Regions from separate parts of the Exiguobacterium abrahamii genome, predicted to be linked through region 2. Evidence: riboswitches for the same ligand, from Rfam matches in the RefSeq annotation. Region 2 holds a riboswitch; each other region holds the start of a gene.
The links. A riboswitch is a leader RNA that binds a small molecule or an ion and turns the genes downstream of it on or off. The one in region 2 is predicted to bind thiamine pyrophosphate.
Positions count from the first base shown of each region.

Region 1 (10,864 bases), on a different contig from region 2:
AGTGCTGATTTTTTTAGGGGTTCTCTGGATAATCACAGAGTTCCGTAATGACGCCGTGTGAATGCCGGGGATTCATATAAATCAGTCGTCGTCCGAATGGCGTCGTTCGATACGTATCTTCTAAAAATGTTAACCCTTGTTGTTTTGCTTCTTCAATCGCTTGATCTAAATTCTCTACGCGATAAGCAATGTGATGGACACCTTTCCCGCGTTGTTTTAAAAAACGAGCAATCGGACTATCCGGACTAGTTGGCGTCAACAACTCGATGTGCGCATCATCGAACTCGATGACCGCAATATTGGAAGCGATACCAGGCGCAGGATTCGAGTACTCTTTTGTTAAGGTTCCTCCAAGTACGTTTGTATAAAATGAAATGGCTTCCTGCATGTCGCGAACGGCAATTCCAGTGTGGTCTAATTTCATATGATACCCTCCTTCTGTTCGCTTCAGTTTCCCAAAAACACTCCAAAGTTGCAACGATGAGTTACCTTCCAAATGTTTCTATTACATAGAAGAGGAAAGATTTATTTAAAATGAAATATCACTGAAATATTATGGAAGAGGAATGAATGCTATAATCAAAAACGTTCTTATAAAAAAGAAAAACTATTACAGAATTTAAATTTAACTTAAATACTCTACGATAAATCATAAAACATACACTACAGAAAAAGAGGGAATACTACATGAAAAAAACGTTCGCGTCGCTCATCGTTTCCGCACTGGTTCTTTCATCAGCACCTCATTTTGCAGCAGCTGACGATTTAAGTGAACAGAAAGCCAAAAACGAACAACAGCAACAAGACAATGCTAAAAAGCAAAAAAACTTAGAGTCTTCTGTTAATCAAGAAGGTCAAAAAATCTCTAAAACACAACAAGAAGTCAATCGACTAGACGAAGCGTTGAACGAAAAAATCTTTGCTGTCGAAACAAAGGATCGTCAAATCAAAGCAACAGAACGTGAAATCGTTGAACTTGGAAAAGAAATCGAGAAATATAAAGCGAAACTAAAACGCCAAGAAAAACTACTCGGTGATCGTCTTCGTGTCATGCAAGAGAATGATGGAAACTCAATTAAATGGGAAGAAGTCATCTTTGGTGCTAAAAACGTTGGTGATCTCGTAAGCCGTGTCATGGCAGGGAAATCCATTTCAAAACAAGATGATAAAATGATCACGGATTACCAGAATACGCAAAAGCAATTAGCGGATGCGCAACAAGAAGTAAAAGAAAAGAAAGCGCAGTTGGTAGTAGAGAAAAAAGAATTAAAACGTCAACAAGCGGATCTTGAATCACAATTAAAAGAGCGGAACAAACGCTTAAAAGAACTACGTAAGAAAAAAGAAAAGTTCGAAACACAATTGATGGATGCAAAAGAAGTTCAACAAATTCTGATTGCGCAAGAAAAAGCGATTGCTGCTGAAAAAGCAGCACGTGAACGTGAAGCGCGAATCGAAAAAGAACGTCAAGCTCAAGCGGCACGTGAAGCAAAAGCACGAGCAGAAGCTGAAGCAGCGCAAGCAGCAGCACAAAAAGCAGCAGAAGAGCAAGCCGCTAAAGAAGCAGCAGCTCAGCAAGCAGCACAAGAGAAGGCAGCGCAGTCAGCAAAACCTTCTGGTTCGACGAAACAATCGGCACCAAAACCATCTACACCAGCACCAGCTGCGCCTGCTCCAGCGCCGTCAGCACCAGCTGCACCAAAACCAGCACCATCATCAGGTGGTCTGTTCATTCATCCAACTGCCGGAACTGTTACACAAGGGTATGGTTCTGCAGGTGGAGAGAACGGATATACGTTCCATAACGGAATTGACTTTGGTGGTCCAGTCGGTACGCCAATCGTGGCAGCTGCAACAGGTACAGTCATTACAGCATCAGGTGGCGGACCTTACGGAAACCATGTCATGATCGCTCACCAATTGAACGGGAAGACATATACGACAGTATATGCTCACATGAGTTCACTCAATGTTCATGCTGGTCAACGTGTCAGCCAAGGTCAACAAATTGGCGCGTTAGGTAGTACAGGAAATTCAACAGGACCACACCTACACTTCGAAATCCATATCGGTGGGTATAGCTATAGTGCGACTGGTCCAGCTAACTCAGTTAATCCAATGTCGATGCTTTAATCGTAAAGAATCGTTGCGTATGCAACGGTTCTTTTTTTGTCATTTTCAAAAAATAAATCATATATTACAAAAAACCGTTTTCATTTGAAATGTAAATGAAATTTTTTTGAAACGATTACGGTGCTATAATCTATTTCAGATATGAGAGAAACTTGAATACTATAATAAAATATGAAAAAACATAAGTGAGGAAAACGATATATGCTAAAAAAACTAATTTCTACCATTGTTTTAGGAGCATTACTTATAACAGGAACACAACCGATTGCAGCAGCGACAATTAAAGAAAAAAAGGCTGAGAATGCCGCTGAACAACGTAAACTTGAAAAAGCAATCAAAAAACAAGAAGCTAAAATCTCAAAAGAGCAACGTCAAATCAATCAAATTGACGCAGCAATCAACGAAAAGATTTTCCAAGTCTCCGAAAAAAATAAACAAATTGAACAGTTGAACGTTCGAATCGATGAGTTAAAGGCAGACATCGTCCGTTACGAAGAAATGTTACAGAAACAGGAAGAATTACTCGGTGATCGTTTGCGTGTTTTCCAAGAGAACGATGGAAACTCGATTAAATGGGAAGAAGTCATTTTTGGATCGAAGGACTTAGGTGATTTATTCAGCCGTGTCATGGCGGGAAAAAAAATCGCTGAGCAAGACGATAAAATGATTTCGGATTACATCGCAACGCAACAAAAATTAGCAGAAGCAAAACAAGCGCTCGTTGAGAAAAAAGCGGAGCAAATGCAAGAAAAGAAAGTATTGATTGAACAAAAGAAAGCGTTAAAGCTTCAAATGAAAGAACGTAGTGCTACGCTGAAGAAATTACGAAAAGGGAAGACGAAGTTCACGACAGAACTGTTAGACGCAAAAGAACTTCAAGCGACTCTCGAAGCGCAAGAACGTGCAATTGCGGCAGCAAAGGCAGCCGCTAAAGCAGCGGCTGAAAAAGCAGCAGCGGAGAAAGCAGCAGCTGAAAAAGCCGCTAAAGCGAATGCTCAAGCAGCAAAACAAGCAGGTAAGAGTTCAGAATCTACTGATTCTGTTGCCCCGCCCGTTGTTTCGAGTGGAGGGAAATTCGTTCGACCATCTTCTGGTGGAGTGTCGCAAGGATTCGGACCAGCAAGCGGCGCGAACGGTTATACGTTCCACAACGGTGTTGATTTCAGTGGTTCGGTCGGGTCTCCAATCGTCGCTGCAGCAGCTGGAACGGTCATTACAGCATCAGGTGGTGGACCTTACGGTAATCATGTCATGATTTCTCACTTCCTCGATGGACAAGTGTACACGACCGTCTACGCACATATGAGTTCATTATCGGTTCGTGCAGGACAAACGGTCTCTCAAGGTCAGCAAGTCGGAACACTTGGTAGTACAGGGAATTCAACAGGGCCACACTTACATTTCGAACTACATGTCGGAGGCTATCAATACAGTGCTTCTTCTCCTCTGAATGCAGTCAATCCATTGGCATATCTGTAATCAAAACGGGCTTCGGCTCGTTTTTTTTTCTTCTCTATGCTACAGTTAAGGCGAAACGAATACTTGAGCAACTAGGGGAGCTGGAGGAATCCGGCTGAGAGGAAAACCAATCTGTTTTCGACCCTATTACCTGAACTGGATAATACCAGCGTAGGAAAGTTGAGCCGAACGGATACCGGAATGCGTGTATAACGCTTTCGTATAGCGTCGACTGCTTTTTTACAGCGGTCGACGCTTTTTTTGTCGGTCACGACTCCCTTACATTGCTCGATGGGAAGGTGAAAAGAACATGAAACACGTACTGACGATTGCAGGATCCGACTCCGGTGGTGGAGCGGGGATTCAAGCAGATTTAAAAACATTTTCAGCTTTAGGCGTTTATGGAATGAGCGTCCTGACAGCCGTCACGGCGCAAAATACGTTGGGTGTTCAAGCGGTGGAAGAGTTATCCCCAGAAATCGTAGATGCCCAGTTAACGTCGATTTTTTCAGACATTCGTGTCGATGCGATCAAAATCGGAATGGTCTCGAATGCGCAGACGATTCGTGTCATTGCTACACATCTCCGCAAACAGACAGTTCCGATCATATTAGATCCCGTCATGGTCGCTAAAGGTGGTCATGCCCTATTGCGGACGGAGGCTGAACAAGCATTGATTTCAGAACTTCTACCACTTGCGACACTCGTCACACCGAATTTACCGGAAGCGGAGCGTTTAACAGGACGATCAGTGACCAATCTAGAGGAAATGCGATTGGCGATGCATCAATTGGCTACACAGACAGGTGCAGTATTACTAAAAGGTGGGCATCTCTCGGGAGCTGCGACGGATTTGTTGTTTGATGGGGAAGTGGAACACCGCTTCACATCGGAACGGTTAGACAATCAACATACTCATGGAACTGGTTGTACCTTATCTGCGGCGATTGCGGCGCGGATGGCGCTTGGAGAAGATTTAACAGATAGCGTAAGACAGGCAAAGAGCTATGTCACGGAGGCAATTCGTCATGGATTTGCCCTCGGACAAGGTATTGGACCGACACATCATTTTCATTCACTTTGGAGGGATACACATGTTTACGACCATTCTTGAACACAAACCACTCATTCACCATCTGACGAACACGGTGACGATCAACGACTGCGCGAACGTCACACTCGCTGTTGGAGCATCACCCGTCATGGCGGAAGACATTCGCGAAGTAGAAGAGATGGTTAGACTCGCGCAAGCACTTGTCTTAAACATTGGTACGATCGATGCAGACATGCAAGCAGCTCAACGACTTGCATCCCGTGAAGCGGAACGTTTGAATGTCCCAATCGTTCTTGATCCAGTTGGAGCAGGGGCAACGACATTACGTACTGCCTTCTCTAAAGAACTTATCGATCTCGGGTGTACGGTCATTAAAGGAAATGCTTCTGAAATCAAGACGTTACTGGGGGAAGATGGGCGAACTAAGGGAGTCGATGCTGCGGGAGATGCAATGATGGATCGAGAAAGTATTCGTGCATTCGCTCGCAAACACAAATCTGTCCTCGTCGTGACAGGTCCGAACGACTATATCACGGATGGAACGCGCGAAATGGAATTACATGTAGGAACACCTCGTCTAGGAGATATCACGGGTACTGGCTGTATGACGGCTTCCTTAATTGCGAGTTTCCTCGGTGCAGGATATACAGCGTTTGAGGCGGCTGTTCACGGAACATTCGTCATGGGAAAAGCAGGAGAACAAGCAGCCTCCGCGCAAGGTCTTGGTGATTTTAAACGAGAGTTGTTCAATGCAATCAGCCTCATGACGGTACAAGATCTTGTGGAGGTGACAGAACGTGTCAATTGATTACTCCATCTATGCAGTGACGGATCGTCGGTACCATCCTGGATTCGCGATCGAGACGGTCGTTGAGGAAGCCATTTTAGGTGGGACAACGATCGTGCAACTACGGGAAAAAACAGCGCAAGGAAAGGAATTCTTCGATCAGGCAGTTCGGTTGAAAGCGCTCACGGATCGCTACGACGTTCCTTTGATCATCAATGACCGGATCGATATCGCGTTACTCGTCGGAGCTGGTTTGCATATCGGACAAGAAGACATTCCTTTAACCGCAGCACGTCGCCTTTTACCAGATGCTGTGATTGGTGTTTCGGTAGCAACCGTTGCACAAGCGATTGAAGCAGAACGAGACGGAGCATCTTATTTAGGCGTGGGGTCTCTATTTGCGACGTCATCCAAAGCGGACGCTGATTCCATGTCGCACACGATGCTTCAGGCAATTCGAGAAGCCGTACGATTACCTCTAATCGGTATTGGTGGAATCACAGCAACGAATGTCTCTTCTCTGCCTATCCCGCTAGAAGGGTATGCCGTCATCTCAGAAATTTTCGCTAAAGAAGATCGGCAACTCGCTACGCAACAAATGACAGATGCTGTACGAGAATGGCATCAATCACTTCAGAACAGGGTATAATCCGTTCAGAGGTGATTGTATTGAAATGGCAGACAATTCGTTTTCACGGCTATTGGATTCGATATCGGTTAGAACCACAAATCATTCGAGTCGATAATCAGGGGATCTACCATCTAGGAAAAGTTTTATTTCCGCGTCCTAATCGTATATCTTATGAGATGGCCCTTTTATTGAAAGAAAAGTATGAAAGACGCTACAAACGTCCGTTGTATATTAAAACGAGCTCGATTGCGACGGAAATTTGGGGACATACTCATTTAGATATCTATTACCGGGCACTTCTTCGTCTACCGATTCCGACGCGACTTCGTCAACATTATACGAACCGATTAGAAAGCACGAAAGTCATTGACATCGGCGTACGCGCTGTCGATCAAAATCGAATTGTCTGGGATATCGGAGATTACGTAGGAGGATGGTTCGTGTTTTGGCTCATTCGCAGACGAATGCGCTGAACTTGCAATGTCCTGTTTCTCATGGTGCAATATAGGTAGAAACGAGGTGACGGACATGGACATTCCCCGTTGTGAAACGATTGCGATTGATGAACAACGCGCGTCTGAAATCGGACATATCGTTGACACGATTCCGACGCTAGAAATCGGAAAGCTATTTAAGATTCTTTCGGATGCGACACGACTGCGAATCGTTTATGCGCTGACGATCGAAGAAGAACTATGCGTTTGTGATGTCTCGGCTTCTGTCGACTGTTCGATTGCAACAGCGTCGCATCATCTTCGATCTTTGTTGAAACAAGGACTCGTCAAGTTTCGAAAAGACGGTAAAGTCGTCTATTATTCCTTGGATGACCATCATGTGTCATCGCTTGTACATATGGCGATGGAACATGTACAAGAGGGAAAAGCAATGTCTGAATGAGTCTTTAGAATAAACGAAAAGCGCAGCCAAAGCTGCGCTTTTCGTTTATTCTAAAGACGATTGTTCTGATCCTTTTGGAGCGAAGCGGTGGAAGAAAAAGACCGTGGCACTAATCAGTAAAAAGGACAGGATGGAGAGACCAAGACACATCCATTTATATGTAGCGATCAAAGTATCTGATTGTTGTAATTTGGCTTGAAGCGTTTTATACAAATCATCTTTCACACGGGATAAGTCTTCGAGAATCGTTTGAGTCGTCTGAGTTGACTGTCTAGCAAGACGTTTTGCGGCTGTTGGACTTTGACGTTCATAGACGACAAACACGCGTTCAATTTCGGACTCCCAAACATTGTTGCGGCGAAGAAGATCTTTAATCGTCCCTGGAGTAGTCGACGATTGGTTCAGACTATTGCGCAAATCATGGATTTTAGACGTTGAAAAGTAATATTGTTCGATATAACGATTATCTTCATACAATAAGAGACCACGAACCGCATTAGCACGATCTCGATTGTGTTCGACCAACTGATCTACCTGATTGATTAACGGTATATCATGATCCTTCATTTGCTCGGTCATCGTTGCAATCGTCCGATAACCGGATAACGCATAGATGATTGGGATAGAGGCGAATAAGCTGACCAAGAAAATCAGCAGAATACGCTGACGCCAAAGAGAGTGCATGCAATCATTCCTTTAAATAAAAGACATGTCATAAGCTTAACTACTATCGTAAAAAAAGTGAAGCCTGTCTATTTTTTGAATAGGGATAATGATCAAAAAAGTGAATAATACTCATAAAAAAGCAGGAAAGATGATGCAATACGAGAAGCTGTTTTAAGAAGATGAAAAAAGCACAGCTAAGCTGCGCTTGGTGTTAAAACGAATACGAATGTTCCTTGTAATTGCCGAAGACAGTGTGGATTTCCGAGAATGTAACGAATGCATTCGGTTCGACAGAAGAGACGATTTCTTGCAAACGGACGATTTCATTATTTTGAACGACGACATAGACCATTTTTTTCGTTCGGTTGGAATATCCTCCACGTGCATCGAGAATCGTGACACCACGACCGAGTTCTTTTGTAATGACTTCATTGATTTCATCTGCTTTCTCACAAATGATGATACATTGCTTAGAAGCAGAATAGAAACTGTAAACCGTCTGAAGGGCTTTGGCACGAACAAAGCTCATGATGAGAGCATACATAACGTGTTTAAGATCAAATACCCACCATACAAGGATGTAGATGACAAGATCTTGCATCAGAAATATACGAGGAAGTGGCCAGTTATGAAAACGAGCAAAGAAAAACTTTCCGAGAATATCAAGCCCTCCAGTTGAAGCACCACCGAAGAAGATCAATGCCATTGCAAGACCAGAGACTAGACCAGCAAAGATGGAAGCGACGAGTGGATCGTTTAAAGATTCCGGAACGATTTGAGTCGGAATCCAGTCAATTAAAAAGGAAGAAGCAATGACGATAATTCCAGATAAGAACATGAATCGTTTGCGTAGGAAACGGAAACCTAAAAGGAAGAGGGGAATGTTTAAGAGCAATTGCGTTAATCCAATTGGCGTGTGGAAGAGCTCTTGAATAATGAGCGTGATCCCCATGATACCGCCTGATCCGATATCATTTGGAGATAGTAGTAGGCTGATGTAAAGGGAATACAGCAATGTACCAATGATTAAGAAACTGATTTTTTCAACTCTCTTTTTCTGTGGGTGTGTTGTAGTCATGGCAATATGATGAGTGACCTCATGCTCCTCCTTCTGTGAGTATCTGCATGCAAGAGTACGCTCAAATGCATAAAATTTCAACCCTTCTTATGAAAAAAGATGAAAAAGGGTACGTTTTTTTAGGAAGGTGATGAAAATGAAGAAAATGTTATGGATTCTTGGTTGTATCTGCTTAGGAATATTGGTTGGAATTCGTCTTTTCGAACAACCCAATGAAAAAAATCAATCATCCATTTGGCATGATGGTGATCTTGTAGCGAGACAAGTGGGTGCCTCGATGATGAATACGGTAGCGGTTCGTCAATTAGCCGAACAACTTCCGTTCTCATCAGAATTAAAACAGGTAGATGTCGAAGGAGAATCGTTACGTCTTGCCTATGAAGTGACAGGAAAAGAGCGACAAGCTTGGATTGGTACCGATACTGGGACACTACAAGTGAATCAGGATTTTTTGAAAGCTCGGTTATCTAAAGTGCTGATGCATCATACGCTTGTTTTATTTTCAACGATTCCTGATTTGACCGATCTCGAAATTCACTACACGGATCCGTATTCAGGTGCAGATTTTACGATGGACAGGAAAACATTCGACGCCTACACTCCGACCGATATTGAACGAGCTACTTCCTCTTCTAGACGCTTTAATCGGGTCGTTATTGATGGTTATGTGCTCGATGCATCAAGGCGAAACACGTTCTTTGAACGCTTCGCATCACGACTACGAATTCAAACTAATTAGTTGTATAAAACAAGAAAAGGCATTTTTCACAATCTCGACACAATGATATCGTTTACATCTCGTTCTTTTATAAAAACGATAAAACAGGTCTATTCAATACTTGAACATCTTTTAAGATGGAAGTATGATAATAAATGAACAAACATTGTGAAGTGTTGAACAAAAGAAAGAGAGGTTTCTACGATGAACGAGGTAGAAGCATTAGAAGGATTACGGAATAAAGCAATCAAGTCGACGCGCATGCTACAAATGCGTCCTCTCGAGTACTTAGTTCGTGCCATGCTAGCGGGGATTTTCATTGGATTTGCAATTATTTTTACCTTAAAAGCAATTAACGGTCTATATATGGCGGAGTCACCTGTTGCGACACTTGTTGGTGGACTGACCTTCGGAGTGGCACTCGTCCTGATCGTTTACGGTGGGGCAGAGCTGTTCACAGGAAATACGATGTATTTCACGACGGCGACGATGCGCGGCTATACGACGAAGATGGATACGATGAAGGTCTGGTTGATCTGTCTGATTGGAAATGGACTTGGAGGATTAGCGTTTGCGCTACTCTTTTCTCAAACAGGAATCATCCAAGAGCTTGGTATGAACAACTGGTTATTTTCTGTCTCAGAAACGAAGATCCACCATACGACGTGGGAAATCTTCACACGAGCTATCTTCTGTAACTGGATGGTCTGTTTAGCGATTTTCATTCCAAAGAACATGAAGAATGAGTTGGCGCAGATCATGATGATGATGGTACTGGTCGCAGTCTTCTTTGCTTCTGGATTTGATCACGTCATCGCCAATATGGCATTGTTCTCCATTGCGTTAGTCGTACCACATCCGGATACGATCACATTTGCCGGAGCGATGCATAACCTGTTGCCAGCTTTAGCTGGAAACATCATTGGTGGAGCAGTCTTTATGGGAATGATCTATACGTGGCTGAATAAAGAAAAATTAGAAGTAGATGAATCACGTCAATCCACGACACCTGTTCATATTGCTTCGAAACAAAATGCATAATCAAAAAGCAGCTGTCGCGACAGCTGCTTTTTTCATTCATTCCATATGTTGAAAGCGATCGACGTCTGCAGCCAGTTCTTCGTAAATCGTCTCGACGATTTGTGCATCATCGAAGAGCCCGAGGACGTTATCGTCCGGTAAGGCGTCAACAGGAGACGTGAAGTACAGAACGGCCGTCAATAACAATTGTTCCTGCTCCGCATGCATTTCGAATTTTTTCTGATAGAGAGCACGAAGCATTTCAAGCAGTTGTTTTAATTGAAAATAAAGGACGAGTTCTGCCTCGCGTTCGATGTCCAAGCTTTCTGTAGACGCGATATCTTGCGTCAAGTGCGCAAGTCCGATTTCTGCTCGAACTAACAATTCTTGCTGTGCTTTTTCATCACCAACGAGGTCGAGTG
Region 1 covers NZ_JADOYC010000004.1:99,652-110,515, forward strand. The annotation lists gene mce (methylmalonyl-CoA epimerase) at 14-424, opposite strand; gene ITJ88_RS12540 (murein hydrolase activator EnvC family protein) at 688-2,133, shown strand; gene ITJ88_RS12545 (murein hydrolase activator EnvC family protein) at 2,335-3,612, shown strand; TPP riboswitch at 3,676-3,786, shown strand; gene thiD (bifunctional hydroxymethylpyrimidine kinase/phosphomethylpyrimidine kinase) at 3,902-4,705, shown strand; gene thiM (hydroxyethylthiazole kinase) at 4,686-5,453, shown strand; gene thiE (thiamine phosphate synthase) at 5,443-6,081, shown strand; gene ITJ88_RS16325 (hypothetical protein) at 6,288-6,536, shown strand; gene ITJ88_RS12570 (ArsR/SmtB family transcription factor) at 6,592-6,960, shown strand; gene ITJ88_RS12575 (CHASE3 domain-containing protein) at 7,006-7,644, opposite strand; gene ITJ88_RS12580 (YitT family protein) at 7,838-8,704, opposite strand; gene ITJ88_RS12585 (hypothetical protein) at 8,841-9,443, shown strand; gene ITJ88_RS12590 (formate/nitrite transporter family protein) at 9,627-10,463, shown strand; gene ITJ88_RS12595 (YkvA family protein) at 10,500-10,864, opposite strand, start outside.
Region 1: linked by a shared signal. The riboswitch ahead of thiD (bifunctional hydroxymethylpyrimidine kinase/phosphomethylpyrimidine kinase) and the one ahead of tenA (thiaminase II) in region 2 are both predicted to bind thiamine pyrophosphate.

Region 2 (10,864 bases):
CGTCGAACCCGACGATGTCCTCTCCTTTTTTCGTATCGATGTATTCAAATGGGAAGTAATCCGCTGACGTTCCCATCGTCAATACTTTATCGCTTTTGCTTGATCCACCTGTTGATTCTTCCGACGCGCCACATGCTGCCATCGTGACTGCCAGAATGCCTGCCATTGCCGTTGCTAATAATTTTTTCATTCGAGTTTTCCCCTTCCAACGCTCAATTGTCAGAACTTTAACAATAGTATGACTTATGTGTATGTCCAATTCAATACCGAAAAGCCTGACCTGTTCTATTGCTTTTAGGATATACGAATATTTATTCACTGTAAAGCATAAATATATAAATTTTTTTGACTTTCTATTCATAAATCATGCATAAATGACTTTTTATACAATTTTGCAAACGCTTTCAATTTTGAAATTTATTATTTTAATCTCATGAATGCGCAAAAAAAAGACTCCTTTATCAGGAGCCTTCTTTGCTTATGCGTAGATTTCAATCAATGATTCAAGTTTGTCGACGACCTCTTCTGCCGTGAACGATTCGATGTCGAACCGCTCGACCATCGAGAGGATGTTTCCATCTTGCATTAATGCAAATGATGGAGATGAAGGTGGATAACCTTCGAAGTATTCACGCGCACGGTCTGTCGCTTCACGATCTTGTCCAGCGAATACCGTGACGAAATGATCGGGCTTGATGCCCTCTTTCCGATTAACGTATGCTGCAGCAGGACGGGCGATCCCGCCAGCACATCCACATACTGAATTGACAAGCACAAGTGTTAGCCCTTCGCGTTTCATTGCTTCATCCACGCTCTCTGGCGTCGTTAATTCTTCAAATCCAGCAGCTTGCGCTTCTTTGCGGGCTGTTTGGACGACATCTTCAAAATACATTTGGAAATCCATCGTATTGCCTCCTTTGATTCGTTCTCCTTCTTATTGTACGAGTTTCGGTGAAATCTGTCCAAGTCTGCCGCTTAATTCAGTTTCTAAAAATGGTCGGGCATGCAACAAATCACGGAACGCGATGTAACGATCGATTTTCTCTTCCGTTGGTCGCTTGTTTTGTTTATAGGCGCGAATCAAGATGTTCTTCGGTGTGTGCTCGAGATCGATGAATTCGAGCAACTGTGCTTCGTATCCGACGAGCGTCAGTAACTCGGCACGAATCGAGTCTGTCGCCAGTGACGCGAATTTTTCTTTAATCAGTCCGTGCTGGAGCATGACATCGAGTGGCGAACAGTCCAGTTGACGGTTCAATTCCTTTTGACAGCACGGTACGCTCAGGATGACCGATGCATTCCAGTCAACAGCTCGCGCGAGTGCGACGTCGGTTGCGACATCACAAGCGTGAAGTGTCACCATCAGGTCGACTTCCGTCTCCCCTGTGTAATCATGAACGTCTCCGACACGGAATGTCAGATCGGTATAATCCAAATCACGCGCAATTTGTGTACATTCTTCGATGACTTCTTTCTTTAAATCAAGACCTGTCACTTCGAGGTCGAATCCTTTGACGACTTTTAGATAATGATAGAGAGCAAACGTCAAATACGACTTCCCGCAGCCAAAGTCCAAGATCCGGAGTTTTTTTCCTTTTGGCAAGGCAGCTATGCTATCCTCGACGAATTCAAGGAATCGATTGATTTGTTTAAACTTATCGTACTTCTGTTTTTTGACCTGACCCGCTTCCGTCATGACGCCGAGGCGAATCAGAAACGGAACCGGTACACCGTCTTCTAATAGATATGTTTTTTTGCGGTCATGCGACAAGAGAGCTTTCATCGGTTCCTTTTTGGATGTCTTGAGCGCGATTTTCATCTTTTTCGAGAGCTGGAACTGCCATTCCTCTTCTTCAAATCGGAATAAGAATTGGCGGAATTCCGTGAACCAGTCATCGAGTCGCCCGACGAAATCGTCAACTAAAATATTTTCATGCTTCATAACGCGTTCAAATTGAAACTCTATCTGCATCATCACCGTATCTCTTAATAGAATCGGTTTTACCTTGATTCGTCGGAGATCATTTGATTTTTGACGCGGATTACTTATCGTTGCATGGATCAGTATTCCTTGCGTGATTTGCGAGGCAAGACTCGCTTTTAATTCATGTAGTTCCACTAGTCGTCCCGTCCTTTTCTGATGTTCTTTCGAAACTGTAGCAAATTCGTACCTGTTCGACAAGTTTACACGCTTCATCATTCGCACATAATCAAAAGGAGGAATTCATCATGTTTAAAAAAATTCTCTCACAAATCGGAATCGGTGCCGCTACGGTCGACACACGGTTGACGGATGATCGCTGTGAACCAGGCGGTCAGATCCACGGTGTCGTCCATATCAAAGGCGGAAACGTCGATCAAGAAATTGACCGGATTTATCTTGAATTCAACACGCAGTACAAACAAGAAGTCAATGATAGCACGACGTTTACGACCTTCACTCTCGACCGGTTTGCTTTAAATGAAGCGAAGTTCACGATCGAAGCGGGTGTCGAGCGGGAAATTCCCTTTACACTACGCGTGCCACTGAATACGCCACTCTCGGTCAGCCAATCGAAATCGTGGATCGAAACGGGTCTCGACATCGCTCAAGCTGTTGATCCATCGGACCGTGATGCTGTCATCGTTGAAGCGAACCGTTATCAAGCGACGGTCTTAGACGCCATGGAATCACTTGGCTTCCGATTGAAAAAAGCCGATACGGAAAAATTACCTGGACGATTCCGGAAAGATTTACCGATTGCTCAGGAACTTGAATACTCAGCACGCAATACACACTACGCTCATAAACTGGATGAGATCGAAATCATCATGCTTCAAGACGGGTCTGGGATTGATTTAATCGTCCAAGTCGACCGTCGCGCGCACAGTCTCGGATCATTATTCAGTGAAATGGCTGGTGCGGATGAGTCGATGATCAAATTGCGTCTGTCTAATAGTGAACTGCAAGATCAGTCGTTCGTCGAACGCCAGCTGACAAGCATCGTGGAACGCTATAGCTGATTAATCGATTGAATTTACTTGAAAGTGATTCCTCTTCAGGGGGAGTCACTTTTTTATTGAATTTTATTTCAATTTGAAATCGTTTACAAATAAAACATTGTTTTAAAACAACCTCCTTGCTATACTGTCCGTATTGAAAAGAATTCCAGTCACGGTTTGACTAAAGGAGGACATACATCATGAAAAAAATCGGACAGTTCACGTTAACAGCCGGACTCGCAGCAGTACTTGTCTCAAGTAGTTTGCCTGTCATGGCAGAGGCAGGGTCTTCAGCCGATCGGATCAGTCAAAAAATCGACACGATGACACTCGAACAAAAAATCGGGCAAATGATCATGCCCGACTTCCGGCAGTGGAATGGCAGCAATCATACGTCGCTTGCCCCAGAAGTCGCGAACATCATCGACCGCTATGATTTAGGTGGCGTCATCTTGTTTGCTGAGAACGTCAGCGAAACCGAACAGACGACGAAACTCGTTCATGATATGCAAGAAGTCGTCAAACAAGACGACAGCAACGATATTCCGCTTTTCGTCACGATCGACCAAGAAGGCGGAATCGTCACTCGGCTCGGGACAGGAACGAACTTACCTGGCAATATGGCGTTAGGTGCAACCCGTAGTAGTGCATATGCGAATGATGCCGGTCATATCATCGGTTCCGAGTTGCATGCACTCGGCATCAATGTCAACTTCGGTCCGGATCTTGATGTCAACAGCAACCCTGGAAATCCCGTCATCGGTGTCCGCTCGTTCTCGAGTGATCCGGCGCTCGTCGGCACGCTCGGTTCCGCTTTGATGAAGGGGATTCAGGATGAAGGCGTCGCAGCGACTGCCAAACACTTCCCGGGTCACGGCGATACGGCGACCGATTCCCACTATGGCTTGCCGGTCGTCGACCGGTCCCTGCAGGAACTAGAACAAGTCGAGCTCCTCCCGTTCAAGCGAGCTATTGCTGAAGACATCGATATGGTCATGACGGGACATATCGGAATGCCGCAAATCGAACCCGAAGTCGTCACGTCGAAAAACGGTACTTTCCCGTTACCTGCGACGTTATCGGATGACGTCATCACGGGCGTACTGCGCGAAAAGCTCGGCTACGATGGCATCGTCATCACGGACGCATTGAACATGCAGGCGATCGTCGACAACTTCACAGAATCAGAAGCAGTCTTAAAGACGTTTGACGCTGGAGTCGACATCGCGCTTATGCCGACGATTCTTCGTTCCAAGCAAGATGTCGAAAAGCTCGACCAGATTTTTAAAGACGTGATCGCAGCGGTTAAAGACGGTCGTCTTTCAGAGAAACGAATTGATCAATCGGTCGAGCGAATCCTGACCCTGAAGGCAGAACGCGGAATATGGAACGGTACGACTGATTCGACATCACTAGCTGAAAAAATCGCGCAAGCGAACCAAATCGTCGGCAGTCCCGAGCATAAAGCAAAAGAACGCGCGATGACGGAAGCCGCAGTCACACTCGTGAAAAATAATCAGCGGACGTTACCATTCAAGCCGAAAAAGAATGCCAACGTCCTTGTGATCGCTCCTGCGGCGGATCAGACGGACAGCATGAAAAAGACGATCGCTTCCCTACCTAAGAATCGGAACTGGCACGTGACGACAGCGAATTACTCGGCTACTACGCTACCGCTCGACCAAAACCCGATATTACGGGCGCAACTCGATGCAGCAGATTACATCATCGTCGGTTCCAACGTCAACACGAGTGCTAAACTACTACCTAACGCACCAGAACAAGCGATTCCGGCTTCGATCTTCCGCTATGCGAAACAAACGGAGACACCATCCGTCCTGCTCAGTCTCCGTAACCCATACGATGTTGCTGTTCAACCGGACGCACCGGCACATGTCCTCGTCTATGGCTTCAAAGGTGATCCGAACGGTCCAGACTCCGAAGCAGGCAATCTAAAATCAGCGGGACCGAACCTGCCTGCAGGTATCCGCGCGATCTTCGGAACGTTCAAACCGCAAGGCACTTCACCGGTTGATGTGCCGGTCTTTCAGAACGGTGTCTTTACCGACAAACTGCATCTCGAATTCGGTGACGGCTTTAAAAACTGGAAAAAATGAGGACATGATACACAAAAGACCGAAGCTCCTTAAAGGATGCCTCGGTCTTTTAATGATGGATATGCAGATTCGGCTTCTGCTTTCGCACGCTCGTAGACACGATGAAGTGAATAAGTCAACGAAGCGTAGAGGACGACGACCAGGACAGTCGCGATGGAACTCCCCGTTGTAAAACCGAACTGAAGCAACCCCTGAAAATTCTGAATCGTAGCATATGTTCCGTACACCGCCATCAGGATGGGAATGATGTACCCAACAAATCTCACTTTTACTTTTCCAAGCACCTGCTGCACGACATATGCCGCGAGGATCACGAGTGCGATGACGACGATTTCCATTCCAATCCCTACTTTCACTAGATGGTATTCCTAATTCTACCACTTAGTGATTCAAGAAGATACCGCTCGTGCCGGAATCGTTTCGTAAACCGACGTAAACGTCTCTTCCGTCCATCCCATATGCCAAAACAGCAACTCATAATAACAGCTCGTCACGAAATGACGTTTCATCCGCTCGCGTTCCGTCGGGCTTGCTTGCTCCGCCAGCGCATCAAGCCGTGCAATCTGTTCAAAGACGACCTTTTCAAACCATTCCGAGCTGTACGTGTCGATCCATTGCTGATAGATTTTTTCTTCCGGTGTACACGTCAGTAATTGTTGCCCGACTTCATAATACAACCAGTAACATGGCAAGATGGCAGCAATCGTCTCTCCAAGCGTTCCTTCACTCGCATGATGCATGTGCGAGACGTACGCATATGCTGTCGGTGCCGGTTCAAATGCTTCAAGGTCTGCTGCCGTAATACCGAGCGGCTCAAAAAATGATTGATGTAAGCTCAGCTCTGCCTCGTAAGTCGAAGTCGCATGTTCGGCAAGTGTCGCGATCGTCGCAAAGTCGTCTGCTTTTGACGCTGCCTTTGCTTGAATCTTCGCAAAGTGTTTTAAGTAATAGGCATCCTGCATGACGTAATGCCGAAATTTCGAGAGTGGTAACGTCCCCTCTCCGATTCCTTGAACGAATGGGTGCGTAAAACTACTGTCCCAATACGCTTGTGCCGCTTGTTTGATTTCTTGTGTGAATGTCATGATCTCATCCTCCTCGTTTAGTTATGAAACGAAAAAACACCACCCCGAAACACACGGGCATGGCGCAAGAAGAACAAGACTTGACGCCACTTCCCTCCGTAAGTACGAACTTAATCAGGTTCAAAGGGTCCGAACGTCTTCGTTCGTCTCAGTCGGTCTACCGACTCCCCTAGTGGTCATTATTCGATTCAAATTCACTATAGCATGCTGAAAATGGAAGTCAAGTTGTCCTCTTTTCGCTATACTATGGAGTGTCAGAAGACGGATGCCGTCTCCATCTACAGACCGATTCCGAACTTCTTTCGTTCTCGTACACTAACTTTAGTACCTGATACTATAATTCATTCTGTTACTTACAAATTGGAGGATTTCATTATGCATACACCAACAAAAATCATAGCGTCAGCCGTTATCGCTTCTGCTCTATTACTCCCGACAGCCGCATCTGCCGAACAAGTCGTCGATAAGACGATCGTCACACTCGGGGAGTCGCTCGGCGCAAAGGATAAAGCTTGGGTGCTTTCCCGTCTCAATGCACCGGAAGGCATCACTCCGATCATCGCCACTTCTGCTGACGAAGAAAAATATCTCGGGAAAAACATTCCACAGTCGCAAAAAGGTGGCAATATGTATTCGTCGGCTAAGATTGAACTGACGGAAAAAGGTGATGGACTTTCCGTCTCGACGGAGAACATCACATGGGTGACAAAGGATATGTATCTCAACGCTCTCGTCACAGCGGGTGTCAAAGATGCCGATATCACGATCACTTCTCCCTACAAGGTGACCGGGACATCGGCACTGACAGGAATCATGAAAGCGTACGATCAAACTTCCGCTGAGACGGGAATTAAGTTAAGTGACGAACGCAAGGATTTAGCACAGCAAGAATTATCGGTCACATCAGACGTCGGAAAAACGGTCGGCACGGATAAAGTCGCTGACTTAATGAATGAGATCAAGGCTGAGATCGCCAATCAAAAACCGGAAACCAAAGTCGAGATCGAAAACCTGATCGTCCAAGTCATTCAAAACAACAATATCCAGTTGTCTGACGCACAAATGGACCGGTTGACGAATCTATTCAATCAAATGGAGCAAGCGAACATCAACTGGGGACAAATCGAGAGTGGTTTGAAAAATGCGGGGCAAGACATCCATGCCTTCGCAACATCAGAAGAAACGAAAGGGTTTTTCGCTAAATTATTCGATGGACTCAGTGACTTCTTCAGTTCAATCGCTGGTGTGTTCAAATAATTCAGACTTCCGTAACTGACAAAAAAATAGTAAACTAGAGATATCTGAAACGAAAGGTGGTGTGAAAAGATGGACTTTGCCGCGTGCAAACACTGGTTGATGGAACAATTGTATCTGTTGCGCGCGATTTTTCATGGAATGGCGTTCTAAGGCACCCGTCTGCCCTTTTTTAGAACTTCATGATTGAAAAATACAGCAAAGCGCATCTTTCACACGTGATGGAGAGTGCTATTTGCGCTCTCCTTTTTTTGATGCGCGCGAAAGGATCAATTGATTATGATGATTTGCGACATTCAACACCTAACCAAACAATTCGGAGGCGAGACGATCTTAACGGATGTTTCCCTCTTCTTAAACGAACACGACCGTGTCGGTCTAATTGGACGAAACGGGAGCGGTAAGACGACATTACTCCGCTTGCTTGCTCGTCTTGAGCAACCGGACGGTGGTGTCATCTATCAAAAGAGCGGTTTGACGATCGGCTATTTGGAACAACTTCCTGTATATAGTGAGACGATGACCGGACTCGACGTCCTTTGGACAGCGTTTGAAGACATCCTCGCGATCCGTTCTCGGATGCAACAGTTGGAGCAAATGATGGCGACAGCACCAGAGAATCTTGATGCGTTACTCGCACGATATGCGGAAGCGACGAATGCGTTCGAACAAAAGGATGGCTATCTACTCGACTCGAAAATCGAGCGCATGGTGAACGGGTTACACCTTCGTCCGTTACTCACTCGTCCTTTCCACCAGTTGAGCGGTGGTGAACAGACGAAGATTTGTCTCGGTCGCATGTTACTCATGGAGCCAAATTTGCTCATTCTTGACGAACCGACGAACCATCTTGATTTAGCTGCCGTGGAATGGCTGGAGCAGTTCTTACGGGACTACACAGGAACCATCCTGCTCGTCTCTCACGACCGGGTCTTCTTGGACGCCGTCGTCACCTCGATCGTTGAACTCGAGGACGGTGAACTGACGACCTATATAGGGAATTACAGCGCGTTCGTCGTCGAACGAGAACGTCGCTTGATGGAACAGTTCCACGCCTACCAAGAGCAACAGAAAAAAATAAAGAAAATGAAGGAAGCGATTCGTCGACTCCGGCAATGGGCAAACGAAGCGTCTCCACCGAGTGAGAAATTATTCCGTAAAGCAAAATCAATGGAACGAGCACTGGAGCGGATCGAACGGATTAAACGACCACAACTCGAAGCCAAAACCGCTGATGTCTCCTTCTCTTCCACTGATCACACGAGCCAAGTCGTCTTTCGCGCTGAAGAACTCTCGTTTGCTTACGGAACCCGCCACATTTTTGATGACGTCTCGTTCGAGATCATGGCACAGGATCGGATCGCGATCGTCGGAACGAATGGAAGCGGGAAATCGACGTTGCTCTCACTGCTGCTTGACGAATTATCACCAGAGGCAGGCACACTCACGCGTGGACCATCGAATCGGATCGGTTACCTGTCCCAGCATGCCCATTTCGAAGAGGACGCGCGGTTAATCGACTGGTTTAGAGACCGAATTGCCGTTCCAGAAGCAGAGGCCCGCCATATCCTAGCCCGGTTCCTGTTCTTTGGACCAACTGTCTTTCGGTCCATTTTGTCACTGAGCGGAGGCGAACGTGTGCGATTGCAACTCGCCGTCCTCGTTCATTCGTCGATCAATGTATTAATTTTCGACGAGCCGACGAATCATCTCGATATTGAATCAAGAGAGACACTCGAAGAAGCACTCGAGAACTTTTCTGGTACATTGATTGCCGTCTCACACGACCGCTATTTCTTGAATCGTCTTTTTCCGCAGATCTTGTGGCTCGAAAATGGTTTGACGCGTTATCATGGTACGTATACGTATGCACAACAGAAGCGTACTGAGTTCGCTATATCTTCTTCACTTCACGTAACCCCCAAAAAACCAAAACGCTTGTCACAACACGAGTTGGAAGTGCAGATCGAGCGGCTTGAACAGAAATTAGCAAAACGTGAAAAATCGACTGATACCGTTTCTAAAAGTATCCAACAGCAACTCGATGACCTATACGAACAGCTGCTACAATATGGATGATTCAGCTTTCCTTGACTGTCACTCTCGATACCGAGAGTGACAGTTTTTTCGTTCACCTACAAGGCTTTTAACTCCTAACATTTAGCTAACTTTATTAAGTTTTAAAATTTTATTTTATTTTGTTGTTGCTTATTGTCTGAAAATTCGTATAATTTAGCGTATAGCTTTTATTATTCTTTGGGAGGAATACACCATCATGAACGCCATTCAGCAAGTCATTCAAGGAAGTGTCGATTACGCCAACAATATTTTATGGTCGTATGTATTAATCGCCGTATTGATCGGCGGCGGGATCTACTTCACGATCCGAACTGGCTTCATCCAATTCACTTACTTAAAAGAGATGTTCCGCGTCACGCTCGATAAAAGTGAACAAACAACAGACGATAAAGGAGAAAGCATCACTTCTCTCCAGTCATTCTTCATCGGTGCTGCGACACGGATCGGTACAGGTAACCTTGCCGGTGTCACGATTGCTGTCACACTCGGCGGACCGGGTGCCGTATTTTGGATGTGGATGGTCGCTCTTCTCGGTGGTGCGACAGCGCTCATCGAAAGTACACTGGCTCAAGTTTATAAAGTGCGCGATACGAAATCGAACGCGTACCGTGGTGGTCCTGCCTACTACATCGAAAAGGGCTTAAAGAACCGGGCTCTCGGAATCGTTTTTGCAATCTTGATTGCTGTTACATTCGGTCTCATTTTCAACTCCGTTCAATCGAACACGATTGCCGCTGCCTTTGACAATGCGTTCGGTATTAACACAGCTATCGTCGGTGCTGCACTCGTCGTCTTGACGGGACTCGTCATCTTTGGTGGTGTACATCGCGTTGCGAAATTCTCTGCAATCGTCGTTCCTATCATGGCAGGTCTCTACTTGATCGCTGCTCTTTATGTCGTCGTCACGAATCTGACGGAACTTCCTGGTGTATTCGCAATGATCTTTAAAAGCGCCTTCGGAATCGAGCAAGCAGTCGGTGGCTCGGTCGGTGCTGCAATCTCACTCGGTGTCAAACGCGGATTGTTCTCAAACGAAGCCGGGATGGGTTCTGCTCCGAACGCTGCTGCTGCTGCTGAAGTTTCACACCCAGCAAAACAAGGTTTCTTACAAACACTCGGTGTATTCCTTGATACGTTGATCGTCTGTACAGCGACAGCAACGATCATTCTCCTCAGTGATAGTTATGCTGCTGGAAATGGCGAAGGAATCGGCATGTTGCAAAACGCGCTCTCCGAAGAATTTGGTGCAATTGCTCCACCATTCATCGCACTCAGCGTCTTCTTGTTTGCTTTTAGTTCAATCGTTGGTAGTTACTACTATGGTGAGACAAACATCGAGTTCATCAA
Region 2 covers NZ_JADOYC010000002.1:276,577-287,440, reverse strand. The annotation lists gene ITJ88_RS11150 (transporter substrate-binding domain-containing protein) at 1-190, opposite strand, end outside; gene ITJ88_RS11145 (BrxA/BrxB family bacilliredoxin) at 479-904, opposite strand; gene ITJ88_RS11140 (class I SAM-dependent methyltransferase) at 935-2,119, opposite strand; gene ITJ88_RS11135 (sporulation protein) at 2,230-3,003, shown strand; gene ITJ88_RS11130 (glycoside hydrolase family 3 protein) at 3,183-5,099, shown strand; gene ITJ88_RS11125 (hypothetical protein) at 5,129-5,437, opposite strand; gene tenA (thiaminase II) at 5,489-6,184, opposite strand; TPP riboswitch at 6,259-6,365, opposite strand; gene ITJ88_RS11115 (DUF1002 domain-containing protein) at 6,560-7,441, shown strand; gene abc-f (ribosomal protection-like ABC-F family protein) at 7,721-9,517, shown strand; gene ITJ88_RS11105 (alanine/glycine:cation symporter family protein) at 9,714-10,864, shown strand, end outside.

Region 3 (10,864 bases), on a different contig from region 2:
GAGACGGAAGAGATGCGGGAACTGTACGGGAAATCGGTCCAGGACCGGATGCGGGAGGTCTATCAGCGATGAAACAATACATACAATTGGCGAACGAAGAGATTAAGCGGAGTTTTAAGATATATGTAATTGCGGTCCTTGTGATGGCTGCGATTGAGCTGGTGTCGGTTGTTGTAAAAGTCAAACTACATGAGCGCAGAATTGAAGATTACTTGAAGTCAAATACAGCTACATTGTATGAAGCATTCAATGATATTGGGAAAATAACATTTGTGGATGCTGCTTCATTATTTAGTTATATTACAATGATTGGCATGGTGTTAGTCCTAATTTATACTCTCCAGATTTGGTACCGGGATTGGATTGGTGAAACAAAGTATATCTATCGTTTATTAATGCTTCCGGGAAATCGTGCAAGTATTTTCTTCTCGAAATTGACAACGGTTTTTTTAATCATCATGAGTTTTCTAGGTATCCAGTGGTGTTTGATTCAATTCGGAAATCAATTATTTAATTGGTTGGTTCGAGAAGATTACAAGGACATAAGTAACTTACGTTCTATAGGGAGTACGTTAGGTGAACTATTTTCGCTGAATTTGACGAATTTATTCATCATTCTTGCGGTAGCGTTGTTTATCGTAAGCTTTATGTTTTTGCTTGTCTTAATTGAACGCTCCTATCGTAAATGGAGTGGATTCATTCGAGTGGGAGTCGAGATTTTCATCATAGTCATTTGTTCAGTATCGAGTATATATTTTCTAGAGCAGACTAAGCTGTTATTGAACTCAGAAAAGGCGTATGTATTGACAGGCTTGTTTGTTCTCTATTTTGCTTATGTCATTTGGAGAAGCCTTCGTTTATTAAAATGGAAAATTGCTGTTTAAGGAGGACACTATGCGTTCAATAAAATATGTATTACTTTTAGGCGTCATCTGTATCGTGTCTTTAGGGTTCTATGTTGGACAGGTACTTTCATTCGATAAAATAAAATTCGTTGTCGACACAAAAAAAGGCGATCCAAATGAAGAAGTTGTTCAGAAAATGGAGGTTCGTCTCAGTGAATGGGGACAAAACCCGAATGAATACGGTATTTCGATGAATGGAAACGTTAGGCAATACAGCAAATCAAAACTTTCATTCATTTTCAGTGATGAATCTAGTTGGAGTGATGCCCCACGATCGTTCCAACAATTTATTTGGAAAAACAATACCTATTTTTTTACTAAAGATTCGGTTACATATGGTCTTAATAAGTTGAACAATGAGGAGCTGGAATTGAAGTATTGGAATGCTTTGGATAACAAATTGACAAGTATGACAATTAAATTGCCGGCAACTCAAATGAAGGAAAAATTACGTTTTTCTCCGTTTCAACGAACATCGGACATGTTATTGATTGATTCTACTACTCTTAGTAAACAAATTGAAAGAGAACATATCTATCAAATCGATTTAAAAAAGAAATCGATGACAAAAATCAAATTACCTGACCGTCTAGGAAAAGGGGATGCGATTCGTTCATTTTATGATGGAAAAATGATTGTTGATCAAGAAAGAGAATTAGAATCTCCTGATCATTTTTTGACCGAGACTGTCGTAAAAGATGGCAAGCAGACGAAAACACTAAAAGAATTCGATAAAGTCTACGCATCATATGTCATAAACGATGGAAAATACATCATAGGTCTTGAAGATTCTATTGAAGAACCATCGGATGAGAAAAAACTAGAATGGAAAGTCTACGATCTCGAATCGAACCAGTTATCCGCCAAATCGATTCAGTTTGATTCGATAGCATCAGATGAGGACTTTGGGTATACAAACATCAGTGTAGGTCATGATCACATCTATTTCGCTTATAAGACGAAAAAGGATGAAGTAAAATCAGTCGTAATTGATCCGCTGACATCTGAGATTATTTACGAAGCTAATATTCAGAAACAAGGTTCGAAAAATAACATTTATCTAAACGAAGTCGTAACAAATTAATAAAATTAACTAATTTCCACTCTTAATTTGAAACCTCCCGTTTTCTTCCAACGTATAAAGACTATACAAAGGGGGAACTCACATGCAATTCTTGATTTTTGTCGTCTTCGCAGGTGCTATGTATTGGTTCTACTACAATTTCTTACTCGGGTATCGTAAGAAGAACATTACGTTGACGTTCGACGATCGGTTTTATTCACTCGACGAACATGTCGCAGCGATCGAACAAAAGCTCGCAACGGATGGGCATTCGGCACGTTATCTCGGTGACCGTCGCTTTGAAGTTGATGGTAAACCTTACCTATTCCTTGAACGGACGGTCTCAGTCGGCGGGACCCCGACACAACAGACGATTCTTGAGCAACAAAAAAAATAACTCTCCCCGTGCGGGAGAGTTTTTTGTTAGACCGGAATCCGGTCGAGGGGATGCGGTTGCTGCGACGAACGATACCAGCGGATGATCCAGTGATCGATGCCGATTTGATACGCAAAGCGTCCTGCAGCCAGTAAGGCGATTGACGCTGTTAAGAACACGGGGTTCAAGGCAATCGTCCCAGCAAGTAAGTAATTGAGATTCATGATGCTTCCGACAACGAGTGCAGGAACCGTCAACAGACTAAGAATCAACAGGATCCCGACGACGAGTTCCGCGAACGGAATCAAGGCGTTGATCAGCCCGACATTCGGTAAGGCGAGTTGCTCGATCCACGTCGCATACCAGGAACTGACGAGTGCGTCTTCGCCAGTTGACTTCGCGAGCGCTCCTTCGAGAAACGGTTTTGCATCAAAGCCATTGATGTACTTACCGATTCCAGCGATGAACCACTGGATTCCGAGCCAGAGTCGGATGATCGTCAACAGACCGAGACCGATGATGTGTAATGCTTTCACTTTTTCAGACACTCCTCTACTACAACATAGTCCCCATCATACTGAAAAATCATCAGCGAGATGGGGACTATCATCGAACCGTCATCGAACCGTCATCGACCTGTTACAAAAAAGGATAAGGTAACGGTTTCATGACCGTTGATCGAGGCGATGACTGATTGTAGTTAACAAAGCAGCAACGAGCGCGACCAGTCCACCGACGAGTGCCGTGTTCATCATCGGACCGTTCGCATAGACGATGCCACCGAGTGCCGAACCAAAAGCAATCCCGACGTTACTCGCAACCGGCATCAATGAAGCAGCGAGTCCTTTTGCTTCTGGATTGAACTTTTCAGCGAGGTCAATCAAGTAGATTTGTGTCGAAGTCGTCAGTAAAATCGACATCAACGACATCAAGGCGATGTTGAACAGACCAAGCGGAAGGGATGCTGTCGTGAAGTATAACGCAGCGAGAACGATCGCTTGCACGACGAAGACGAACCGTAAGCGTCCCATCGGATTTTTGCTGGCAATCTTACCGGCAAGGATGTTACTAAAGATCGAGACGACGCCGTAAGCGAGCAGGATCGGACTGATCCACGTTTTCGCGATGCCGAGTTCTGTTTGCAGGATCGGCACGAGGTATGTGTAGACGACGTAGGTTGCCCCGAATCCAAATGACGGAATAAAGAAGGCGATCAGGATTCGCGGATTAGCGAGCAGTCCAAGCTGCTCCTTGATTGAACCGGAACCCGTCGATTGCTGGACTGGAACGACCTTCCATACAGCGAGGAACGCGATCAATCCCATGACTGTCGTTAGCCAGAACGTAGCTTCGAAGCCAGCGTGTTGACCGATGAACGTTCCGATCGGGACACCGAGGACGTTGGCAAGTGTAAAACCACCGAAAATGAATGAGACGGCGACACCGCGCTTCGCGACAGGTACACCGTCACTGGCGACGACCATTGCGAGCGAGATCAAGACACCGGTCAGGATCGCTGTCAGAATACGGGTGGCAAGCAATACTTCGTAACTTGGAGCACAACTACTGGCAAGGTTCAGTAAGACCCAGGCGAGTAAGAGACGTAGGATCAGGCGACGCCGTTCCAGGTGACCGGTCAGCGACATGACGATCGGTGTACCGATTGCAAAGGAGATGGCAAAGGCTGAAACGAGCGTACCGGCTGTTGCGATCGTGATATCAAGGGCTGAGGAGATTTCAGCGAGGATCCCGACGATGACGAATTCGCTTGTTCCGAGAACGAACGTCAGGAGCGACAACGTGGCGATCAAGAGCCAATCGCGTCGACTTAAACGAGTAGTAGGTGACATGGATGATTCCTCAATTCTAGCGCTTGCGCGCGAAACTATGAGTAACAGGATAGCATGAAACGATTTCGTCGGGTATCGCAAAGCGAGATTTCGGGAAAAGAACCATTATTCGAAATAGCGTGTGAATTTCCAGGCTTGCTGTTTTTTGCGTATACTACAGAAGAAGACTACTTACAAAGGAGTGGAAACGATGCAAGCGACAGTGACATGGAACAAACAGATGGGGTTTAGTGGACAGACGGAATCAGGGCATCATCTGGCGATGGATGCAGCACCAGAGAACGGTGGCGAAAATCAAGCGCCGCGACCGACTGAACTACTGCTACATGCCGTTGCCGGCTGTACCGGAATTGATATCGTTTCAATCTTAGAGAAGATGCGCTTGACGATCACCCATTTCGAAATGGATATCGAAGGAGAACGGGCAGAGGACCATCCGCGGCGTTTTACGTCAATCTCGATTCATTACCGGCTCGAAGGTGATCTCCCGGAAGATAAGGTCCGTCGCGCCATCTCGTTATCAAAGGATAAATATTGTTCGGTCTCGCAATCCCTGAACGCTGAGATTTCCGTTTATTATTCGATCAATGGTGTGCGGAGCGAGGATCCTTTGTGAAGAAAGCCGTACTGATCGGTTGCCTGTTGCTTGCAGGGTGTGCGCAGGAGACGACGGAACCAACGAAATCATCACAACCGGAAACGAAACAACCGACAGAAGAAAAGAAGCCGAAGCCTGAGCCGACGAAAGAAGAACGACAACAAGCAAAACTAAAGCAACAATTGGCAGCGATGTCGACGTCAGAAAAAATCGATCAACTGCTCTATATCGGAGTCGCCGGCACGGAACTTTCAGCAGCTGACCGAAAATTATTACAGACGCATGCGATTGGCGGGGTCTTACTGCTCGGCGGAAACATCACGTCAGAAGAACAACTCTTGACGTTCACACGTGCGATTCAAGAGACGGATCAAAAACCGTATGCGTTTGTTGGGATCGATGAAGAAGGCGGACGGGTCAGCCGGGTACCGGATCAACGATTACGTCTACCGACGAGTCAACGGATAGCGCAAGGAGCAGATGATGCGAAAATGGAAGATGTCGGACGTACGCTCGGTCATTTGTCACGATTTTATGGCTTCAACATGGACTTCGCACCGGTCCTAGACGTCAACAGTAATCCGAACAATCCGATCATCGGCGACCGTGCGTTCAGTGCTGATTCGAAGACCGTCGCGACGCTTGGTACGGCCCTGATGCACGGGATGCAGGAGACGGGAACGATTCCGGTCGTCAAACATTTTCCCGGTCACGGCAATACGAGTGTCGATTCCCATGTCGGGCTACCGAAAGTGATGGCATCAAAGGAAGAATTGAAGCGGACGGAACTGTTACCGTTTAAAGAAGCGATTCAAGAGGGCGCCGAGATGGTGATGGTTGCCCATATTCTCTATCCCGCGTATGACGATACGAATCCATCCTCGCTCTCAAAGCCGATCTTGACTGACCTTTTGCGTCAGCAACTCGGATTCAACGGTGTCATCATCACGGATGATCTCGTCATGGGAGCGATCACGAAACAATATGGTCTCGCGGAAGCGGCACGTCAGTCGCTCGTCAACGGAGCTGATATGGCAATGTTTTCAGAGGCAGGTGCTTACACAAAGGTCCATGCCGAAGTGATGCAAGCCGTCAAAGACAAAACGCTGACGCCGGAGATGCTCGACGCTAAAGTAATGCGCATCCTGAAGCTAAAGCAGACGTATGCCGACAGCCAAGAGCAACAGCGACCGACGAAATCGGAGCTGATTCAGCAAGTGGAAGCGCTCAACTAGGACTAGCGAAGCAAAGCGACTCATGCTAGACTAATGGGGCAAGCCAATTAAACACGAAAAGACACTAGGGGAGTCTCCCAGCAGACTGAGACGGAAGTATCCGGACCCTTTGAACCTGATCTAGTTCGTACTAGCGGAGGGAAGTGGCTCGAAACCTTAGATATCCTTAGCGCTTCAGCGCATTTTCGGACCACTCCCTTCAACATCGGGAGTGGTCCTTTTTCGTATGGAAAGGAAGAACATGATGCGTTTACATCTGATTTCGACGGGATCCATTCATCCGCTTGACGGAATAAAGACCTTTCACTCCCTTCAACCTTATACGGATCAGCTGCATCTACGAGAACCGAACTTGTCGGCAGCAGAATTGCTTGATCTAATCGACGCGCTCCTTGTGCATGGTTATTCGCCTGAGCAGTTAACGGTTCATGACCGGGTCGACGTCGCCCATGTCGCAGGCATCGGTGTGCAGTTGACGCGACGGTCCTTGCGTGTCCGCGATGTCCGACGTCATTTTCCGAATCTCGTCATCGGGAAATCGGTCCATTCACTAGCAGAGGCACTGGCAGCAGAAGCGGAAGGAGCCGACCGCCTGCTGTACGGTCATATTTATCCGACAGCGTCGAAGCCGAATGTGCCGCCACGGGGAATCGACGCCTTGAAGCAAGTCGTCACCTTCACGACGAAACCGGTCATTGCGATCGGCGGAATCACACCAGAACGCTTGCCTGAAATCTCAGCGACCGGTGCAACCGGAATCGCTGTCTTATCGGGTATTCTCGGTCAATCGGATCCACTCGCCGCCATTCTAAGTTACCAGGGGGTTCGCGTATGACGGATCACATCATCATCGGCGGCGGAGTCATCGGGTTGACGCTTGCTTACGGTCTCGCCTGTCAGAATGAATCCGTCGTCGTCTTAGAACGCGGAACATGCGGACAAGGAACGAGCCGCGCAGCTGCCGGGATGCTTGCGACGGACATCGAGCTGAGAGCGGAATTGCATTTACTTGCCGCACGTAGTCGTCGTCTGTATCCGCTGCTTGCACGTCGTCTCGAGCGAGAGACTGGCATCGATTGTGGGTACCGGGAACAACCGTTTTTGTTAAAACGTAAAGGACGCGAGCATCTGTTTCCAGCGGTCGGTCAAATCGATCCACGACGACTGACGACTGCATTGATATATGCCTTACGAAAGCGTGGGGTACCAATCGAAGAACAAGTGGAGGTCACACGTATCGAAGAGAACGATGACTTCATCAGGATCGAATCGAATGCGGGAATCTGGACCGGACGAACAGTGACGGTCGCTGCCGGACGCGGGTCGCAAGCCTTGCTCGATACAGCTGGTATTTCGATCGCGACATATGGGGTCAAAGGGGAATGTCTCGCCGTCCGTCTCGCGGGTCAGCCGTTACGCTCGATCCTGTTTGACGACGCTGTCTACCTTGTGCCAAAAGCAGACGGACGAATTTTGATCGGTGCGACCGAACTGCCGTACGACGAGACGGTCGGTGTCAGTGTCGCTGGGATCACGTCATTGCTTCAAGCAGCAGAACGACTGTATCCACCGATTCGTGACGCGGTCATCGAAGAAGTCTGGTCCGGTGTACGACCACAAACGGCGTCAGGCTTGCCATATATCGGAGTCGCCGATTCATCCCGTCGGATCTTCATGGCGACAGGGCATCATCGGCATGGCATATTACTCGCACCGGCGACAGCGGAAGTCTTGGTAAATACATTACGGTTGATTCAGAAGGAGGAAGTCCGATGAACATTACGATTAACGGCAATGACCACACGATCGAACAGATTCAAACGATCGAGGACATGCTCACGCAACTCGGCTTAGGGGAAAAGCTCGTCATCGTCGAACAGAATCGACAAATCATCGATCGCATGGCGTACGGTCAGACGGTCGTTCGAGACAACGACACATTTGAAATCGTTCATTTCGTAGGAGGAGGATAAACATGCTGAAAATTGGAGAAAAGACATTTGAATCACGGTTATTACTCGGAACGGGGAAATATACGGACGCTACGGTACAGCAGGAAGCAATCGATGCGTCCGCCTCAAAAATCTTGACGTTCGCCGTCCGTCGGCTCGATATTTTTGATAAACAACAAGCGAACTTCCTCGAGTCGCTTGATTTAACAAAGTATGATTTACTACCGAACACGGCCGGTGCGAAGACGGCAGAGGAAGCCGTACGGTTGGCGAAGCTTGCGCGGGCATCCGGTATGTGCGACATGGTTAAGGTCGAAGTGATCGGTTGCGACAAGACGTTACTACCTGATCCGATCGAGACGTTACGGGCTTCTGAAGAATTACTTAAAGAAGGTTTCATCGTCTTACCGTATACGTCGGACGATGTCGTCCTTGCACGGCGACTCGAAGAACTCGGTTGTCACGCCATCATGCCGGCAGCGTCACCGATCGGTTCCGGGCAAGGCATTCTCAACCCACTTCATCTACGATTCATCATCGAGCAGACGACGGTGCCGGTCATCGTCGACGCCGGGATCGGTTCACCGACCGACGTCGCCTATGCGATGGAACTCGGTGCGGATGGTGTCTTATTGAACTCCGCTGTCGCCCATGCTCAAGATCCGGTCAAGATGGCGTACGCCATGCGACTAGCTGTCGAAGCAGGGCGCTTCGGATACGAAGCGGGACGTATCGAGAAGAAACAGTATGCGGTCGCGAGTAGTCCAACGAGTGGATTGATTCGATGAACCGTTACTCACGGCAAACTCGATTTCAACCGATCGGGGAAGCGGGACAAGCACGCTTGGCATCAGCGAAGGTGCTGATCATCGGCATGGGAGCGCTCGGAACGGCGTCGGCAGAGCAACTCGTCCGCGCCGGTGTCGGTGTCGTCCGAATCGTCGACCGTGATTATGTCGAATGGAGTAATTTACAACGACAACAGCTGTATACCGAGGACGATGCGCGTCATATCGTACCAAAAGCGATTGCCGCAAAAGCACGGCTTGAAGCGATTAATTCGACGGTGACGATTGAAGCGCATGTAGTAGACGTCGACCGGTCAGCGCTGACGTGGCTACTCGATGATATCGATCTGATCATCGACGCGACGGACAATTTCGATATTCGCTTGCTGATGAACGACATGGCGTTGATGCGTTCGATTCCGTGGATTTATGGTGGCTGCGTCGGCAGTTATGGGATCACGTTCACCGTCCGTCCCGGGGAGACGCCATGTCTGCATTGTCTGCTCGATCAATTACCGCGAGATCAGGAAACGTGTGATACAGCGGGAATCATCGGGCCAGCTGTACAGATGGTCGCTTCCTTGCAGGTGACAGAAGCGTTGAAGTGGTTGAGCGGACAGACGGACGCCATGCGGACGCGCTTGCTTGCGTTTGATGTCTGGTCGAATACGTTTCAACAAATTAACGTCCAGTCACTGAAGCAAACGGAGTGCCCGTCGTGCGGCATCGAACCGTCCTATCCTTACTTATCGGATCAAACGGTACGTTTCACGGCACTGTGCGGTCGCGATGCCGTTCAAATCCGGGGAGACGGACAGCGGGATCTGGAACAGTTGAAAAATCGTCTTCAGCCGGTCGCAGCGATTTCTGCTCACAATCCATACTTGCTGGCGTTTACGACGGACGAACATCGGATGGTCGCCTTCCGAGATGGACGCGTTCTGATTCATGGCGAGGACGATCTCGTCAAAGCAAAACGACTCTATCATGCCTATTTCGGGTAAACGTTCACAAATCAGTAAACTAATTTTTGATATATGTGTTTTAAATGTTTAAAAAACAGGTAAATAAGACTTCAGACGTAAATCGGTCTACAGGTTTTGAACGTGAAGAGGAGTGATTCAGATGAAACAAGAATTCGATCCAATCAAGGATCAAGCACAGACGGAAGACGCCCAAGCAGTTGTTCAGCAAGCCAACTGGAATCCGGATCGGTACCGGACGAACTTGAACCCATTCTATCTGTCACCTTGTAGTGTCGAACGTAGAGAAGACGTGCATCAGGATGCATCGAACATTCTCGAAGTCGAGACGTCGTCGCCCCTCCAACAACTCTTTGAACACAATCAAGCAACGCATACATCAGAACAATCGGGCAAAAAATTTAAAACAGGCATCGTCGTCGGCGTCGGTGCGATCATCGGCGGATCAGTTTCTGTGATTCGTTCCGTTCAACGCTTTAGAAAACAACGGACGAAATAATACGTTCGTCGTAAGAGTGAAAAAGCAGGAGGCATTCGCCTTCTGCTTTTTGTGTTCCAAACGGATGTTCGTCGCAGAACGAACGCTTGCATGCTACACTTAAGCTACTATATTCAAAAAGTGAGTGTGATGAAGATGAAATGGATACATACTGCCGATTGGCATCTCGGCAAAATCGTTCATGGCGAGTCGATGCTCGAGAACCAACGGGCGGTCCTAGCCGACTTTTTGGCACTCGTCGACCGCGAACAACCAGATGCGATCGTCATTGCGGGTGACTTGTACGACCGCGCTGTACCACCAACGGAAGCCGTCGAACTGCTTGACGAGACACTGGCTGCCTTGATCCTTGACCGGGATATCCCGGTCGTTGCGATCAGCGGAAATCACGATTCGGCCGAACGGTTAAGTTTCGGAACGACGTTACTCCAACGGGCCGGTCTGCATCTCGTCGGAAAACTAACGCCGGTCATTACTCCGGTCACGATTAAAGGAGTGTCGTTTTACCCTGTGCCATTTGCGGATCCTGCGACCGTTCGGTACGTACACAAGGACGAAACGATCAAGACACATGATGATGCGATGCGGACGATCCTTGCCGGGTGTAGTCCGGAC
Region 3 covers NZ_JADOYC010000001.1:1,654,231-1,665,094, reverse strand. The annotation lists gene ITJ88_RS08660 (ATP-binding cassette domain-containing protein) at 1-72, shown strand, start outside; gene ITJ88_RS08655 (hypothetical protein) at 69-884, shown strand; gene ITJ88_RS08650 (hypothetical protein) at 895-1,989, shown strand; gene ITJ88_RS08645 (hypothetical protein) at 2,072-2,365, shown strand; gene ITJ88_RS08640 (DoxX family membrane protein) at 2,392-2,880, opposite strand; gene ITJ88_RS08635 (MFS transporter) at 3,010-4,194, opposite strand; gene ITJ88_RS08630 (OsmC family protein) at 4,385-4,810, shown strand; gene nagZ (beta-N-acetylhexosaminidase) at 4,807-6,027, shown strand; TPP riboswitch at 6,084-6,186, shown strand; gene ITJ88_RS08620 (thiamine phosphate synthase) at 6,269-6,862, shown strand; gene ITJ88_RS08615 (FAD-dependent oxidoreductase) at 6,859-7,803, shown strand; gene thiS (sulfur carrier protein ThiS) at 7,800-8,000, shown strand; gene ITJ88_RS08605 (thiazole synthase) at 8,003-8,767, shown strand; gene ITJ88_RS08600 (ThiF family adenylyltransferase) at 8,764-9,771, shown strand; gene ITJ88_RS08595 (hypothetical protein) at 9,893-10,249, shown strand; gene ITJ88_RS08590 (exonuclease SbcCD subunit D) at 10,385-10,864, shown strand, end outside.
Region 3: linked by a shared signal. The riboswitch ahead of ITJ88_RS08620 (thiamine phosphate synthase) and the one ahead of tenA (thiaminase II) in region 2 are both predicted to bind thiamine pyrophosphate.